One region of the Streptomyces sp. NPDC045470 genome, then DNA from elsewhere that is predicted to be linked to it. Evidence: riboswitches for the same ligand, from Rfam matches in the RefSeq annotation. Region 1 holds a riboswitch; each other region holds the start of a gene.
The links. A riboswitch is a leader RNA that binds a small molecule or an ion and turns the genes downstream of it on or off. The one in region 1 is predicted to bind cobalamin.

Region 1 (5,845 bases):
CGGCAGCAGGAGCGTGCCCCAAGTGGCGCCGCCCAGGCTGCCCATCAGCCAGAACAGCACGCCGCGCGTCTGCTGCTCGTCACCGGCCTGCAGTACGAGGTAACTGGTGAACCCGGCCAGGAACTGCCCGATGCCGACCCCGGCCAGCACCAGCCGCAGCGGCGCGAAGCCGCCGCCCCGGCGGGCCAGCGTCCACACCAGCGCGAACGAGGCGAGCGCCCCGGCGAAGGCGGCCGACGACAACCCCAGGCCCCCGCCCAGCCCGAACACCCCGCCCGCCCCCGCCACGGTGCCCGCGCCCAGCACGATCGCGGCCACCGCGCCCAGCGAAGCGCCGTTGGAGATGCCCAGCAGGTACGGATCCGCCAGCGGGTTGCGCACCAGCGCCTGGGTGGCCGTACCGACGAGCCCGAGGCCCGCGCCGACCAGCGCGGCGAGCAGCGCCCTCGGGACCCGCAACTGCCAGACGATCAGGTCGTCCGTCCCCGGCCGGGGCGGCTCGCCCCCCAGGCGCCGGAACACCACCGACCACACCTCGGCCGGGGCGATGTCGGTGGCACCGAGTGCGACGGCCGCGGTCAGCGCGACGAGCAGGGCGACCAGCAGCCCGAGAGCGAGCCAGACGGCACGGGCCTGGCCGGGCCCCCTTCCCTCGGCACCTCCGACCCGCCCTTCCTCAGCACCTCCGACCCGCCATTCCGCGGCGCCTCCGGCCCGTCCTCCCTCAGCTCCTCCAGCCCGCCGTTCCTCGGCTCTTCCGGCCCGCCCGTCGTCCTGCCCGACGGCTCGCCCGAGGTCCGGCCCCGGAGCCTGCTCGACGGCCTCCCGCCTCGCGCCCGGCGCTGCCATCAGCGGTCCGCTCCGGGCTCGGCCAGGCGGTCCGGGTAGAGCGTCGCCGCGATCCGCCGCACCGTATCGGCATTGCCCACCCCGGCGATGGTCGTCTGCTCCGAGCCGATACGCAGGAATTTCCCTTCCCGCACCGCGCGCAGCCCCGCCGTGGCCGGGAATTCCTTGAGGAACTTCTCAGCCTCGTCGAATGCCTTCCCGGTGGCCGCGGCACTTCCCCGGTTCCGTACGCCGAGCTGGATCCAGTCCGGGTTCTTCGCGACCACGTCCTCCCACGACACCGGCTGGAAATCGCTCGCGCAGTCCGCGAAGATGTTCCGCGCCCCCGCTTCGGTCAGCACCGCGTTGGCCACCTGCCGGTTGCAGACCGCCACGGGCTGTTTCGTCCCCGCGTCGAAGTCGAAGAAGAAGTACGACGGCCGCTTCGCCGCAGGCACGTCGGCAAGGGCCGCACGTACCGAGGAAACCTTCTTCTCCATCTCCGCCACCAGTCGCCCCGCACGGTGCGAGGTACCCGTGACCTGCCCGAGCCGCCGGATGTCGGCTTCCACCGCGGACAGGTCCCGCTGCGGCACCTTCTTGCGCGGCGCACACGCCGTAGAAGCCAGATAGACGTGCTTGATGCCCGCCGCGGCGAATTCCTCCTCGGTCGGACCGGTCGCCGCGCCGCCCATCATGCCCATGGACGCGAACGTGTCGATATAGACATCGGCTCCGGACCCGAGCAGCTTCTCCTTCGGGATCACCGTCTTCCCCAGCACCGGGACGCGTTGCGCGCGGGCGTCCAGTTCGGGAGGCAACGTGCCTTTCCCCGGCGGGAATCCGGTACCGACGACCCGGTCGCCCGCTCCCAGCCGGAGCAGCATTTCCAGGCTCGCCGCATTGCTCGTGACAATCTTTCGCGGCGCCTCGGAAAACGTCGTCCGCCGCCCCTCGCAATCGGTGACCGTGGCGGGAAAGCCACCCGCTCCGCCGCCCCGCCCGTCCGCGGCGTCCGCCGCCGCCTGCCCGCCGGAACTACCGCAGCCGGTGGCCAGCGCGGCCACCCCCAGCACCCCCACGATCGCCGCCACCGACCGGCCTCGCCACGCCGACCGACCTTCCGGCACCATCCGGCCTTCCCAAGCCGACCGACCTTCCGGTGCTGCCCGGTCTCCCGACACGGACCGGCCCTTCGACACCGACCGGCCCTTCAGCACCGGCCGGCTCCCGGCCACCGGCTCCACCAGATCCATCCGAGGACGCATACGTCCGCTCTCCCTGCCTCTCGACCGCCCGAGGGCCCGCGCGTGCGGGCCCGGGACCAGGTAGTCGAGCGGACGGCGCCCCGGGTTCCCGCCGTATTGGTCCGATGACCACACCGCGGCCGGGCGTTAGAGTGTGCGGGCCGTGGTGTCGGGAAGACCGGTGAAGACCGTCAGGTCCAGACCGGAGCGGCCCTCGCCACTGTGATCGGGAAGTTCCCGCCCCGTTCCGTACGCGCCCCGCGCCCGTACGGAGCCACTGGCCGCAGCCCGCGACCGGGAAGGCAGGGGCGGGCGCGCACACCCGTCAGCCAGGAGACCGGCCACGGCATCTCACGAACTGATCCACGAGGTGCTGGAGCGTGACCACCGGATGCCCCCGTCCGCCAATTCCCCTTCCCCTTCCCCTTCACCGTCCCCGTCTTCTCCCCCCTCCCCCTCCCCCTCCACTTCGCCGTCCCCGCCGTCCGCTTCCGCGTTCCGCTGGCGGCGGCAGGACACCGTGCGGACCGCCGGGCTGATGGCGGTCATAGCCGCCCTGCACGTCATCGCCTTCGGTGTGCTCTTCCTGCTGGTCGTGCCGCAGCACTACGCCGTCGGGTCGCAGGTCTTCGGGGTCGGTCTCGGCGTCACCGCGTACACCCTCGGTATGCGGCACGCCTTCGACGCCGACCACATCGCCGCCATCGACAACACCACCCGCAAACTGATGGCCGACGGCAAGCGCCCGGTCTCGGTGGGCTTCTGGTTCGCGCTCGGGCACTCCAGCGTGGTCGTCGCCATGGCGGCGCTGGTCGCCGGCGGCGCGCAACTGGCCGGCACCCTGCTCGACGACGGATCGAGTGCCCACCAGGTGCTCGGCACCGTGGGCACCACGGTCTCCGGCAGCTTCCTCTACCTCATCGCCGCGCTCAATCTGGTCGCGCTGGCGGGCATCTGGCGGGTGTTCCGGGCGATGCGGCAGGGCCGGTACGACGAGGCGGAGCTGGAGCAGCACCTCGACTCCCGCGGCTTCATGAACCGCGTACTGGGCCGCTTCACCCGCTCCATCACCCGGCCCGGCCAGATGTACCCGCTCGGCCTGCTCTTCGGTCTCGGCTTCGACACCGCGACCGAGGTGACGCTGATGGTGATGGCGGGCAGCGGCGCGGCGGCCGGTCTGCCCTGGTACGCGATCCTGGTGCTGCCGCTGCTGTTCGCGGCGGGGATGAGCCTGTTCGACACGCTGGACGGTACGTTCATGAACTTCGCGTACCAGTGGGCGTTCTCGAACCCGGTGCGCAAGGTCTACTACAACCTCACGATCACCGGTCTGTCGATCGCCGTCGCCTTCTTCATCGGGACCATCGAACTGGTCACCGTCCTGCACGAGAAGCTGAACCTGACGGACGGCGTGACCGGCTGGATCTCGGCGATCGACCTGGACAACGTGGGCTTCATCATCGTCGGCCTGTTCGTGGTGGTCTGGGCGGCGGCGCTGGCGTACTGGCGGCTGGCCGGGGTGGAGAAGCGCTGGTCGGCGCGGGCCACCGAGGCGACCGGGGCCCCGGAGGCCGCACGGGCCCCGGAGACGGCCGGGGAGACCGCCTGACCCGTCGCCCGACCTACCGGGCCCGACCTACCGGACCCGGTCTGTCCGCTCCCCGCCCCGCCCTTCATCAGTGGGGGCCGGGCCACCGCCCCCACCCGCCATCGGCAGGGTCGGCCGCCGCCCCACCCTCCACCGGCAGGGTGGGGCGGTGACTGCTCCCGCCCTGCCTCAGGTCGCCGAACCGGCCGCCGCGCCCGTCTTCAGATCACGGCCCCAGCGCGCCAGCTCGGCTTCGAGGTCGAGCGGGCGCAGCCGGTCCGGTTCGTCCGGGCCCGGCCAGTCCGTACGGGGCACCCGCCACATGACCTCGAACTCGTTGCCGTCCGGGTCCTTGGCGTACAGCGACTTGGACACCAAGTGGTCGGTGGCGCCGACCAGCGCGCCCCGCCCCGCCAGGTCCGCCGCCACGTCCGCCAGCTCCCCGAGGGTGCCGACCTCCCAGGCCAGGTGGTAGAGCCCCACCCGGCCGTGCTCGGGGCCCGGCGCACCGGCGCCGACCGCGAACAGTCCGAGATCGTGATCGTTGGCGGTCCCCTCGGCGCTGAGGAACGCGGCCCTCCCCGGTATCTCGGTGTCCACCCGGAACCCCAGCGTTTCCGTGTAGAAGGCCACAGCGCGCGCCACGTCCCGTACGTAGAGCACCGCGTGATTCAGCCGCCGCACTGCCACGTCAATCCCTCACCTTCCGCTTCTCCCCGCACCCATCACTTCACGGCACATCACGTCATGCCACACTCGGCTCCCCCGGCTCCACCCGGCTCGCCAGGAATCAGTCGCGCACCAGCAGCATCACGAACGCGACGATCACGCCGAACACCAGGGCGGCCACCCCGTACGCAAGGCGGTGGTTGCGCAGGACCGGGAGCAGCCGGTCGACCGCGTACCGGCCGGGGCCGGTCAGTGCCAGGGCTCCCGCGCCCGCCGTGAGCAGCAGCTCGTACTCGACGCCCTCGGGCGCGAAGAAGCCGCCGCCCCACTTCACCGCCAGCGCGTTCACCATCGTCCCGACGACCGCCGCGCCCGCCAGCGGCGTCAGCAGCCCGAGGACCAGCCCGAGGCCGCCCAACGTCTCGCTGAGGCCCGCCACCACGGCCATGGCCTTGCCGGCCGGGTAGCCGCTGGCCGTGAAGAACTGTCCGGTTCCGTCCAGCCCCGGTCCGCTGAACCAGCCGAACAGCTTCTGCGCACCGTGCGCAGCCATGGTCAGGCCGACCGCGAGCCGCAGAACCAACAGACCGATGTCGTACGCGTGCGGGGTCGCGGCATGGCGGTCGTCGACGCCGCTGCCGTAGTCGCGAAGGGGGCTGAGGGGGGAGGACATGCGAGCGCTCATTTCTGTCTGTCTGGTCCGTCCGGACCGGCGTGCCCTACGGGAGGACCGACGCCGCCCCGACGGAAGTACTTGAAACTTCAAGTCAAACACCGACGATACACATCACTTGAAAGTGAAACAACACCCCCACCCCTCACCCTCCGAACGCCACCCCACACGATGCGTAACCCTTAAACCTACCCCCCACACCCCCACCACACACCGCATCCACACCAAGACCCACCCCACCCCACCCCCAGAAAAACCACTCCCCAACACCGCCCACCCCTCCCTTCCCTCCCCTCCCCCCTCATCTCCCTCTTCCTCCTCATCCCCCTCCCCCTCGCCCACCTCTGCCGCCCTCTCCCCACCCCTCCGCAACCGCCCACGTGTCCTTGTCCCCACCGCGCCACTCGACGAGCCCCGGAGTGTCCAGGTCGATGTCCTCGGCATCCGGCGCCAGCCCCGCATGCCGCAGGAACTCGGCGACATCACCACGCCCGTGCGCCAGCCCGACGATCTGCCCGTGGACAGTGACCCGCCGCCCACCGGACGAGGAGGGCGGGTGGACGATCACCGGCGGATGCTCAGCCATGCTTTCAGCGTGCACCGAGACCGCCCACCACGCATGTCGGCCGCACCGCACCATGCCGGCCCCATTGCCGGAGAGCTGCACGGAAGCGCGCCCACCGATACTCACCGAACCAGCGTCGCCGGTCGTGGCGTTGACGTACGGAACAACCGCGCCAGGCTTGACGAGCCGCCCGGCGTCCGCGACGCACCACACGGCAAAGCCGGCGCACCGCCCCGGCACGCGACATCCAAACACCGTCCGACCAGCAACATCGA
Region 2 (5,845 bases), on a different contig from region 1:
TGGAGGTTGAGGGCGTTGAGTGCCTTGGGGCGGTTGAGGGTGAGGGTGGCGGTACGGCCGGTGCGCTCGACGAGGATCGTCTCGTACGGGTGGGTACGGGCGTTCATGGGTGTGGTGGCGCCGGTCATATGGCGGTTGTTCCGTTCTGGTCGGTTTCCTGCGGGTCCGCGCCGCCGCCGGAGCGGTGCCGGATGGTGCGTACGATCCCGGAGAAGTCCTCCGCCGCGCCGTCCCCCTCGGCGAACGCCGCGTACAGTTCGGCGGCGCGCAGGCCGAGTTCCGCGTCCACGCCGCCCGAGCGGACCGCGTTGGCGGCCAGGCCCAGGTCCTTGGCCATCAGCGGTGCCGCGAAACCCGGGCGGTAGTCGTGGTTGGCGGGGCTGCCCGGGACCGGGCCCGGCACCGGGCAGTTGACGCTCAGCGCCCAGCACTGGCCGCTGGCGGTGGACGCCACGTCGTACAGGGCCTGGTGGGACAGGCCCAGGCTCTCCCCGAGGACGAACGCCTCGCTGACGCCGATCATCGATATGCCGAGGATCATGTTGTTGCAGATCTTCGCGGCCTGCCCGGCGCCCGCCGCGCCGCAGTGCACCGCCTTCTTGCCCATCGCCGTGAGCAGCGGCTCGGCGCGCGCGAACTCCGCCGCGCCGCCGCCCGCCATGAACGTCAGCGTGCCGGCCTCGGCCCCGACCACACCGCCCGAGACCGGAGCGTCCAGCGCCTGGTGGCCCGCGCGTACGGCGGCCTCGTGGGCGGCACGGGCGTCGGCCACGTCGATGGTCGAGCAGTCGACGAACAGGGTGCCGGGGCGGGCTGCCGCGAGCAGCCCGCCGTCCTGGTAGAGGCCCAGGACGTGCCGTCCGGCGGGCAGCATGGTGAGCACCACGTCCGCGTCCGCCACCGCAGCCACAGCCGAAACGGCGGGTTCGACACCGGCCTCGGCGGCGGTCGCCAGCGCTTCCGGTACGAGGTCGAAACCGGTCACCCGGTGACCGGCCTTGACCAGGTTGGCGGCCATCGGGCCGCCCATGTTGCCGAGTCCGACGAATCCGAGGGTGAGGGGCGCGCCATCCCCCTGGCGTGTTTCCGTGGTCACCAGGGCACCTCCTGCGTACCGGCGCCGTCGGCGAGACCCAGTTCGCGGGCGCCGAGCGGGGCGAAGAAGCGGGCCACGTCCTCGTCCGTGACCTCGGTGAGCCCGGCGGGGGACCAGCGCGGCGCGCGGTCCTTGTCGATCACCTGCGCGCGGATGCCCTCGACCAGGTCCGGCGCGGCCAGCGCCGCGCACGAGACGCGGTACTCCTGGTCCAGTACCCGTTCGAGCGGCCCCAGGTCGCGGGCCCGGCGCAGTGCGGCCAGGGTGACCTTCAGAGAGGTGGGGGACTTGGCGAGGATCGTCTCGGCGGCCTCCTTGGCCTCCGGGACGCCGCTGCTGAGCAGCCGGTCCACGATCTCCTCGACGGTGCCGGCCGCGTAGCAGGGGTCGATCCACTGGCGGTGGGCCGCCAGTTCGCCCTCGGGCACCTCCTGTACGTACCGGGGCAGTACCTCGGGCACCGGGGCGGCGGCGAGGTCCGCCAGCAGCCCCGCCACCCGCTCCGACGGGACGAAGTGGTCGGCGAGCCCGCACAGCAGCGCGTCACCGGCCCGCACCGGTGCCCCGGTGAGCGCCAGGTGCGTGCCCAGTTCGCCGGGTGCGAGTGCCAGCAGGTACGTGCCGCCGACGTCCGGTACGAAGCCGATGCCGGTCTCGGGCATGGCGACCTGGGAGCGCTCGGTGACGATCCGTACGCTGCCGTGCGCCGAGACGCCGACGCCGCCGCCCATCACGATGCCGTCCATGACGGCGACGTACGGCTTGGGGTAGCGCGCGATCCGGGCGTTGAGCCGGTACTCGTCGCGCCAGAACGCGGCGGAGGCCGAGCCGTCGCCGGTCCGCGCGTCCGCATGGATGGCGCGGATGTCGCCGCCGGCGCACAGGCCGCGCTCGCCCGCTCCAGTGATCACGACGGTCTCGACCGTCGGGTCGTGCTCCCACGCGTCCAGGGCCGCGTCGATCCGGCGCACCATGGCGTGGTCGAGGGCGTTGAGCGCCTTCGGCCGGTTGAGCGTGAGGTACGCCGCGCCGCCCTCGGTCCGCAGCAGTACGGAGTCGTCGGTCATCGGGCGGCCCCCGTCCCGGCGCGGGCGCCGCCGGTCTTCGCCCCGGTCAGCCCGCGGGCCACGATCAAGCGCATGATCTCGTTCGTCCCTTCCAGGATCTGGTGCACCCGAAGATCGCGGACGATCTTCTCGATGCCGTACTCACTCAGGTAGCCATAGCCCCCGTGCAGTTGCAGCGCGCGGTCGGCGACGGAGTAACCCGTGTCGGTGGCGAACCGCTTGGCCATCGCGCACAACTGCGGCGCCTGCGGGTCCGCCCGGTCCAGCGCCTCGGCCGCCTGCCGTACCAGCGCGCGGGCGGCGGTCAGCTCGGTCGCCATGTCGGCGAGCCGGAACTGGAGTGCCTGCGCCTCCAGCAGCCGCCCTCCGAACGCCTCCCGGTCCGCGAGGTACGCCTGCGCGGCGTGCAGCGCGCTCTGCCCGCCGCCGAGGGAGCAGGCGGCGATGCCCAGGCGGCCGCCGTTCAGCCCGCTCATCGCGATACGGAAGCCGTCGCCCTCCGCACCGAGCCGCCGGCCGGCGGGGACGCGCACCTCGTCGAGGATCACCTGCCGGGTGGGCTGCGCGTTCCACCCCATCTTCTTCTCGTTGGCGCCGAACGACAGCCCCGGGTCGTCCCGCTCCACGAGGAACGCCGAGATGCCGCCGGGGCCGTCCTCGCCGGTACGGGCCATCACCACGTACACCTGCGAGGTCCCGGCGCCGGAGATGAACTGCTTCACTCCGGTCAGCACGTAGGAGTCGCCGTCGCGCACCGCACGCGTGCGCAGCGCCGCGGCGTCCGACCCGGCGCCCGGCTCGGTCAGGCAGTAGCTGCCCAGGTCGGCCATCGAGCACAGGCCGGGCAGCCGGCGGGCGCGCTGCGCGTCGTCGCCGTACCGGTCGATCATCCAGGCGACCATGTTGTGGATGGAGAGATAGCCCGCGATGGACGGGCAGGCGGTGGCCAGCACCTCGAAGACCAGCACGCCGTCCGCGCGGCTCAGCGCGGACCCGCCGTGCTCCTCCCGTACGTAGATCCCGCCGAGCCCGAGCCCGGCGGCCTTGCGCAGCACGTCCACGGGGAAGTGCTTGTCCTGGTCCCAGGCCACGGCGTGCGGCGCGATGTGCTCCTGCGCGAAGTCCAGCGTCGTCTCGACGATGGCGAGCTGGTCGGCGGTGAGTGAGGTCAGCGAGGCGGCCGTGGTGGCGGTGGTCATGACGCTCATCGCGCTCAGCCCATCGTCGGGAGGGTGAAGCTCGCGCCTTCCTTGACCCCGGAGGGCCAGCGCGAGGTGACGGTCTTGGTACGGGTGTAGAAGCGGATCGCGTCCGGGCCGTGCTGGTTCAGGTCGCCGAAGCCGGACCGCTTCCAGCCGCCGAAGGTGTGGTACGCGACCGGTACCGGGATCGGCACGTTCACGCCGATCATGCCGGTGTCCACCCGGCGGCTGAAGTCCCGCGCGGTGTCGCCGTCGCGGGTGAAGATGGCCACGCCGTTGCCGTACGGGTGCTCCGTGGGCAGCCGCAGCGCCTCCTCGTAGTCCGCGGCCCGTACCACCGACAGGACCGGGCCGAAGATCTCCTCCTGGTAGATCCGCATGTCCGGGGTGACCCGGTCGAAGAGCGACGCGCCCGCGAAGAAGCCGTCCTCGTGGCCGGGCAGGGTGAAGCCGCGTCCGTCGACGACGAGTTCCGCGCCCTCGGTGACGCCGAGGTCCACATAGGCGCGGACCCGGTCCAGCGCGTCACGGCTCACCAGCGGCCCGAAGTCGGCGTGCGGGTCGTCGGAGCGGCCGACGCGCAGCGTGCCGACCCGCTCCTTGAGCCGCGCCACCAGCGCGTCGGCGGTCTCCTCGCCCACCGGCACGGCGACCGAGATCGCCATGCAGCGCTCACCCGCCGATCCGTACCCGGCGCCCACCAGCGCGTCCACCGCCTGGTCGAGGTCGGCGTCCGGCATCACGATGAGGTGGTTCTTGGCGCCGCCGAAGCACTGGGCGCGCTTGCCGTGCGCGGCGGCGGTCGCGTAGATGTGCGCGGCGATCGGCGTCGAGCCGACGAAGCCCAGCGCTTCGACGCGCGGGTCCGCCAGCAGCGTGTCCACCGCCTCCTTGCCGCCGTGGACGACATTGAATATGCCCGGCGGCAGTCCCGCCTCCAGGAACAGCTCGGCCAGCCGCAGCGGCACCGAAGGCGCCCGCTCGGACGGCTTCAGAAGGAACGCGTTGCCGCAGGCGATGGCCGGCGCGGCCTTCCACAGCGGGATCATCGCGGGGAAGTTGAACGGGGTGATCCCGGCCACCACGCCGATGGGACGGCGCAGCGAGTGCACGTCGATGCCGGTACCGGCGTTGTCGGTGAACTCGCCCTTGAGCAGGTGCGGGACGCCGGCCGCGAACTCCACCACCTCCAGGCCGCGCTGGAGATCGCCGTGCGCGTCCGCGACCGTCTTGCCGTGCTCGCTCGACAGCAGCCGGGCCAGCGCGTCCCGCTCGCCCTCCACCAGGCGCAGGAAGTTCAGCAGGACGCGGGCGCGCCGCTGCGGGTTCCACTCGCCCCACTCGGGCTGGGCGGCCGCGGCGTCGGCGACGGCGGCCGCCGTCTCGGCCTGGCCGGCGAGCGGCACCCGGGCCTGCACGGTGCCGGTGTTGGGGTCGTACACCTCGCCGTGCGCGCCCGATGTTCCCGGTACGTGCTCGCCGCCGATGAAATGGGTCAGTTCTCGGACCATGGGGGCCTGCTCTCGTCAGGTGAGATCCGGGGATGGCACGGCCGGGCCCACGGGCGGCGCGGATGGCGCGCGGACCGTGGCGGGGCCGTGGGACGCGAAAGGCGTGGAACCGTCAGCGCGCGGGCGGTGCCGCGGGCCGGGCCGGATCACCTGGGTTGTGGGTACGCACCGATGCCATGCGTGTCTGCTCCATCCTCGTGGACAACACGGAACAACACCCGCGGCCGGTATCCTGGCTTCCGGATCGTCGTGCGCCGCCCGCCTTCCCGACGCACCCGCGTCAGTGGCGTGTTGCTCGGCGTCGCACTCCCCGGTCACAGTGGCGGGACCACGCCGGATTCGCACCGGCTTCCCTGCACCGCGGGCCTACGTCACGAACATATAGTTGGACGTCCTAGTAAGTCCAGGGGGATCGGTGATCTTCCGGGTGCCCCGGGGCGGGCCGCTGGGACCGCGTACGCCTCTCAGCCCTCCCGTACCCCTCAGCCCTCCCGCACCGGATACGGCACGAACGTGCTGCTGTTCTCGTCGATGGCCAGGGGACGGCCGAGCGGCGGCACGGCGCGCTGCGGGCACTCCAGGCGTTCGCAGACCCGGCAGCCCATGCCGATGGGGATGGCGGCACCGGCGTTGTCCAGGTCGAGGCCGTCGGAGTAGACCAGCCGGGAGGCGTGCCGGATCTCGCAGCCGAGGCCGATGGCGAAGGTCTTGCCCGGATCGCCCCAGCCGCCGCGGTGCCGGGTGACGGTGCGGGCCGTCCACAGGTAGCGGCGGCCGTCCGGCATGGCGGCGATCTGTACGTGGATACGGCTGGGCGCGGTGAACGCCTCGTAGACGTTCCACAGCGGGCAGGTACCACCCGCCCGGGAGAAGTGGAAGCCGGTGGCGGACTGCCGCTTGGACATGTTGCCGGCCCGGTCGACGCGGACGAAGGAGAACGGGACCCCGCGCCGGCGCGGCCGTTGCAGG
Region 3 (5,845 bases), on a different contig from region 1:
CCGACCGGCTCCACCTGGTGATCGGTGCCGACACCGGCCACCGCTACGTGGAACGGGTCTACGCCCGCCACCGGGAGGCCGTGGACCTGGCCGCACTGAAGCCGACGGAGGTCGGCAGCCCCGAGGAGATGTCCATGCCCTGGTCGACGATGGCGTGGAACCGCGCCCCCTGGCCGTCCCGCCGTGAGGAGACCCGCGCATGACCGTGGTCTGCCTGGAATCGCTCACCTTCGGGCTGGGCCACCTGACGCGCGCCGCCGCCCGGCTGGGCGAGCCGCTGCGGCTGCTGACCCGCGACCCCGCTTACTACGCGTACGAGTTGGAGCGGCTGCCCGCGGGCGCCCTCGACGTGGTGGAGACCGACACCTTCGACACGGAACTGGTGGCGGAACAGCTCGCCCGTACTCCGGGCCTGCGGGGGCTGATCAGCTCGACCGACACCTGGATGCCGGTCGGCGCCGAACTCACCGCCCGCTTCGGGCTGCCCGGCCTCGACCCGGCGGTGCTGCGGCTGACCCGGGACAAGGCCGCCGTACGGGACCGGCTGTTCGAGGCCGGGCTGACCCGCGCCCGCGCGGCGGAGGCGGACAGCGGCGACCCGGCAGCGGCCGCGCTGCTGGTGAAGGCGGTGGGCCTGCCCGCGATCCTCAAGGACACCGCGGGCACCGGAAGCCAGAACGTCTGGCTGGTACGGGACGAGCGGGAGCTGGACGCGGCGCTGGCCGAGGCCGCCGGGCGGCAGCTCAAAGGCCGCCTGTTCGCCGAACCGTACTTCTCCGGGCCGGTGTACAGCGCGGAGACCCTCACCTGGGCGGGACGGACCCGGCTGCTGGGCGTCTCCAGCCGTCTGATGTCGCCCGAGCCGCACTTCCGGGAGGAGATCACCGCCTTCCCCGTGGCCTTCCCGCAACCGCGCCGGGACGCTCTGGAGCAGTGGCTGGACGGTGTGCTGGCCGCCGTCGGCTACACCGACCGGTTCGCCCACGTGGAGTTCGCCCTGACCACGGCCGGTCCGGAAGTGGTCGAGATCAACCCGCGGATCGGCGGCGCGCTCGTCGGTGAAGGGCTGTGCCGGGCCCTCGGCGTCAACGTGTACGAGGCGATGGTGGAAGCGGCCCTCGGCAGCCGCCCCGGACTCATGGACGCGGAGCTGCCCGGCGGCCCCGCCTCGGCCTTCGTCCTCGGATACCCCGAGAAGCCAGGGGTGTTCACCGGTGTCGACGGACTCGACCGGCTGCCGGACATGCCGGGTTCCCCCGCCTGGTACCCGGTCAAGCGGACCGGCGACCCCGTCGAGCACCTGGGCGACAGCCGGGGTTACGCGGGCATCGTCTACGCGGAGGGCGAGACGGCCGAACTGGCCACGCACTGCGCCGTCGCGGCGGCCAACGCCGTACGGGTGCGGACGGAGCCGTTCCATGCGGGGGACGCGACGGGACCGGGGAACGCGGCAGACGCGACCGGCACGGCGGACATGGCAGCGAACCAGGCGAGCCAGGTCGGCCAGGTGGGCCAGGACTCCAGTGACTGAACGCACAGGCGACGGTCCGGGGTTCCGCACCGCGCTGTCCACCCTCACCGGGCCGCTGCGCTTCCTGCTGCTCAGCTCCTTCCTCATCCCGCTCGGCAGTTTCATGGTCCTGCCGTTCATGTCGGTCTTCCTGCACGAGCGGCTGGGGATGGGGCTCGGGGCGGTCGGTGTGGTGCTGGCCGCCGCGTCCCTCGTGCAGTTCTCGGGAGGAGTTCTCGGCGGGGCGCTCGCCGACCGGGTGGGGCTGCGGCGCACGATGCTGTGGGCGCTGGTGGTGCGTACGGCGGGCTTCGCGGCGTTCCTGGCGGCGCTGCGGTGGCCGCCGGTGGCGGTGGCGGCGCTGATCCTGACCTGCTGCGGCGCCGCGCTGTACCTGCCCGCCAACAAGGCGTACCTGGTGCACGGTGTGGCCGAGGAGCGCCGGCCCGCGTTCCTGTCCGCGGGCAACGCGGCGCTCAACGCGGGGATGGCCGTGGGCCCGCTCGTCGCGGGGCCGTTCGTGCTGTCGTCCCCCGGCCCGCTGTTCCTCGTCGTGACGGCGCTGTTCGCCGTGGTGGCCGTGGGGCATGCGCGTCTGCCGGCGGTGGGGCCGGAGAAGGACCGGTCCAGCAGCGCACCGGCGTCCGGCCAGGGCCTGCTCACCGGTATCGCCGTCCTCCCCTTCGTCGCCAACGGCCTGGCGTTCTACCTCTACTTCCACTTCCAGCACTACCTCGCCGTGTACGCCGTCGAGCGGGCCTCCAGCGAGTTCTACAGCCTGGTGCTGCTGACCTGCTTCGTCCTGGTCATCGTCGTCCAGCCGCTCGCGTCGGGCGCCATCCGGCAGATGAGGTACCCCGTCGCGCTGGCGATCGGGTTCGCGGGCCTGGCCGCCGGGATGGCGGTCCTGGCAGCCGGTACGCGGACCGCCCTGCTGGCGGGCGGTGTCCTCATCACGCTCGGCGACATCGTGCTCTTCCTCAAGAACGACCTGGAGGCCCTGCGCCGCAGTCCGCGCTCGGACGCCGTGGTCTTCGGACAGCAGCGGCTCGCCGCCGGCCTGGGCGCCTGTGCCAGCGGCGTGCTGGGCGGGCAGCTCTACGGCTTCGGCGAACGCGCCGGGCACGCGGGCTGGTTCTGGCTGTTCGCCGCGGCCCAGTGCGTCCTGCTGCCGCCGCTCCTGCTCGCCCTGCGGCGCGGGCGCGGCACCGCTCCCGCCGACCTCACCCCCACCACCCCCCGCACGGACCTCACCGACCTCACGGAAGGAACACCGGTACCCGATGACGCACACGGGCGGATTCCAGGACGATGACTTCTGGACCGAGTTCTACGACTTCCTGTTCTCCGACGGGCGCCACGCCCAGGCCGAGGAGCTGCTCGACACCTCTCCCCTGCTGGCCTTCCCGGCCGGGGCCCGGGTGCTGGACCTGTGCTGCGGCCCGGGGGTGTTCACCGTTCCGCTCGCGCGCCGGGGATTCGGTGTGACGGGTGTGGACCGCAGCCCGGCGATGCTGGACCGCGCCCGGAAGCGGGCCGCCGACGCCGGAGTCTCCGCCCGGTACGTCCAGTCCGACATGCGGGAGTTCACCGAGCCCGGGGCCTTCGACGTGGTTCTCAACATGTTCACGTCCTTCGGCTATTTCGAGGACCCCGCCGACAACGCCCGTGTGCTGCGCACGATGCACGACTGCCTGGCGCCCGGCGGGACCCTGCTTCTGGACATGGCCGGAAAGGAACTGCTGGCCCGAAAGGTCACACCGCCGAAGGTGGTGCAGCGCGGTGACGACCTGCTGGTGCAGACCGACACGGTGCTGGACGACTGGGCACGGTTGCGCAGCGACTGGGTGCTCGTGCGGGGCGACCGGGTGACGCGTACGAGCCTGGTCTGGTTCGTCTACAGCGCCGTGGAGTTGCGGCGGATGGCCGGGGAGGCGGGCTTCCAGGAGGTCGAGGTCTTCGGTGGCTTCGACGGCCGCCCGTACGACCAGGACGCCGAACGGCTGGTGCTCCGGGCGGTCCGCGCGGCGTGACCGGGGCGCCGGGCCGCACGGCCGGCCCGGCGCCCGCACACCGTAGACGGCGCGCGGAACCGTACGCGCGCCCTTTGCCCCCGGTCCGACCGACCGTAATATCACCTGGTCATCACCGCGACGGGAGACAGGAAGCCGGTGCGATTCCGGCGCGGTCCCGCCACTGTGACCGGGGAGTGACCCTTCATCAGGCAGATCGGGCCACCGCGCGCGGCGCGGGAAGGCCGGGGGGGGCGTCGATCCGGGAGTCAGGACACTGGCCTGTCGCGGGCCCGTTCCGAGGAGCGCGGACTCCGCAGGAGGCTCTACGTGTACGACGGCACGACCCGTCCCCCCTTTTCTTCCCCCGCCGCCCGGCGGCGCCGGTTCCGGCGCGTCGCGGCACCTGCGGTGGCCCTGGCCCTGTCCGCCGTCCTGCTGGGCGGCTGCGGCACGGCGCGGGACACCGCGGGTGACGCGGAGCCCGCGGCCACCGCGGCGAAAGGTTTCCCGGTCACCATCGACAACTGCGGCATCCGTACCACCTACCGGAAGCCGCCCTCCCGGGTCCTCACCATCCACCAGCACCCCGCCGAACTGATGCTGGCGCTGGGACTCGAGGACCGCATGATCGGCACCGCCTTCCCCGACTCGGCCGTCCTGCCGGAGCTGCGCAAGGACTACGAGGCGCTGCCGAAACTGGCGAAGAAGGAGCCGTCCTTCGAGACCGTTCTGGAAGCCGATCCGGACCTCGTCTACGGCGGGTACGCCAGCGCCTTCGCCGAGAACGAGGGCCGCTCGCGCAAGGCGTTCGCCGACGCCGGGATCAACACCTACCTCAACCGCGAGTACTGCGGGAAGAAGCAGGTGTCCATGCAGGACGCGTACGACGAGGTCCGCACCGTCGGCAGCATCTTCGGCATCCGGGAACGGGCCGACAAGCTGGCCGCCGACCTCAAGGCGCGGGTGGACCGGGCCACCGGGGCGGTCAAGGGCGCCCCCGCCGTACCGGTCTTCGTGTACGACAGCGGCGACAAGGCGGCCTTCACCGCCGGCGGCAAGAGCCTCGGCACCGAGATCATCCAGCTCGCGGGCGGCCGGAACGTGTTCGCGGACCTGGACAAGGTCTTCGGGGACGCGTCCTGGGAGCAGGTAGTCGACCGGAAGCCCGAGGTCATCGCGATCTACGACTACGCGGGGGCCGGGAGCGTCGAGCAGAAGAAGAAGTTCCTGCTGTCGCAGCCCGCGCTGGCCGACGTGCCCGCGGTCAAGAACAAGCGGTTCGTCGTCCTGCCGCTGACCGCGACCCTGGTGGGGGTGCGGCCGCCGTACGCGGTGGAGGAGCTGGCCCGCGCCCTGCACCCCGAGCGGTTCCGGTGACCGCCGCCGCCGGGACGGCGGTCGTCCGCGAGCACCGGCACGAGACGCCGCCGCGCCGCCGGTCCTTCGCCGTCACCCTCGTCGTTCTCGGGGTGTTGCTGCTGGTCTCCGCCACGGCGGGGATGGCGATCGGGTCGGTGCACGTGCCGCCCGGCGAGGTGTGGGGCATCGTGACCCACGCGCTGGGCGCCGACCTGCCGGACCCGGGGTGGTCCCGGGCGCGCGAGACCATCGTGCTGGACGTACGGGCTCCGCGGGTGGCGCTCGGCGCGGTGACGGGCGCGGGACTCGCGGTGATCGGTACGGCCATGCAGGCACTGGTCCGCAACCCGCTGGCGGAGCCGTATCTGCTGGGTGTCTCCTCGGGGGCGTCCCTGGGCGCCGTCATGGTGATCGTCTTCGGGGTGAGCCTGTTCGGTCCGGTGTCGCTGTCGGCCGCCGCCTTCGCCGGCGCGCTGCTGACCCTGCTGCTCGTCTACACGACGGCGCGTACCGGCGGGCGCATCACCTCGGTACGGCTGGTGCTGTCGGGAGTGGCGATGGCGGCGGTCCTCACGGCGGTGATGGACATCCTGCTGCTGACCTCCGACCGGGGCAACGAGGCCCGGGCGGTCCTCGCCTGGACCCTCGGGGGCCTCGGCGGGGTGCAGTGGGGCACGTTGTGGCTGCCGGGCCTGGCGCTGCTGCTGGGCATCGCCGTCCTGCTCGTCCAGGCACGGTCGCTGAACCTGCTGCTGGCGGGCGAGGAGGCCGCCACCACGATGGGGCTGGACGTGGCCCGGTTCCGGGCCCGGATGTTCGTCCTGCTCTCGCTCGTCACCGGCGTCCTGGTGGCCGCGGCCGGACCGATCGGCTTCGTGGGCCTGATGCTGCCGCACGTGGTGCGCCTGTTCGTGGGCGGTGACCACCGCCGGGTGCTGCCCGCCGCCGCACTGGCCGGCGC

Region 2: linked by a shared signal. The riboswitch ahead of AB0A97_RS19485 (CoA-acylating methylmalonate-semialdehyde dehydrogenase) and the one ahead of AB0A97_RS03130 (HoxN/HupN/NixA family nickel/cobalt transporter) in region 1 are both predicted to bind cobalamin.
Region 3: linked by a shared signal. The riboswitch ahead of AB0A97_RS37705 (ABC transporter substrate-binding protein) and the one ahead of AB0A97_RS03130 (HoxN/HupN/NixA family nickel/cobalt transporter) in region 1 are both predicted to bind cobalamin.

The regions. Positions count from the first base shown of each region.
Region 1 covers NZ_JBEZAN010000001.1:718,449-724,293, forward strand. The annotation lists gene AB0A97_RS03120 (iron ABC transporter permease) at 1-849, opposite strand, end outside; gene AB0A97_RS03125 (ABC transporter substrate-binding protein) at 849-1,961, opposite strand; cobalamin riboswitch at 2,223-2,436, shown strand; gene AB0A97_RS03130 (HoxN/HupN/NixA family nickel/cobalt transporter) at 2,614-3,684, shown strand; gene AB0A97_RS03135 (VOC family protein) at 3,853-4,353, opposite strand; gene AB0A97_RS03140 (DoxX family protein) at 4,454-5,005, opposite strand; gene AB0A97_RS03145 (hypothetical protein) at 5,325-5,591, opposite strand.
Region 2 covers NZ_JBEZAN010000006.1:52,453-58,297, forward strand. The annotation lists gene AB0A97_RS19465 (enoyl-CoA hydratase) at 1-128, opposite strand, end outside; gene mmsB (3-hydroxyisobutyrate dehydrogenase) at 125-1,096, opposite strand; gene AB0A97_RS19475 (enoyl-CoA hydratase/isomerase family protein) at 1,093-2,163, opposite strand; gene AB0A97_RS19480 (acyl-CoA dehydrogenase family protein) at 2,160-3,362, opposite strand; gene AB0A97_RS19485 (CoA-acylating methylmalonate-semialdehyde dehydrogenase) at 3,377-4,876, opposite strand; cobalamin riboswitch at 5,081-5,254, opposite strand; gene AB0A97_RS19490 (short-chain fatty acyl-CoA regulator family protein) at 5,359-5,845, opposite strand, start outside.
Region 3 covers NZ_JBEZAN010000026.1:29,591-35,435, forward strand. The annotation lists gene AB0A97_RS37685 (cysteine synthase family protein) at 1-203, shown strand, start outside; gene AB0A97_RS37690 (ATP-grasp domain-containing protein) at 200-1,531, shown strand; gene AB0A97_RS37695 (MFS transporter) at 1,524-2,825, shown strand; gene AB0A97_RS37700 (class I SAM-dependent methyltransferase) at 2,794-3,543, shown strand; cobalamin riboswitch at 3,633-3,823, shown strand; gene AB0A97_RS37705 (ABC transporter substrate-binding protein) at 3,853-4,902, shown strand; gene AB0A97_RS37710 (iron ABC transporter permease) at 4,899-5,845, shown strand, end outside.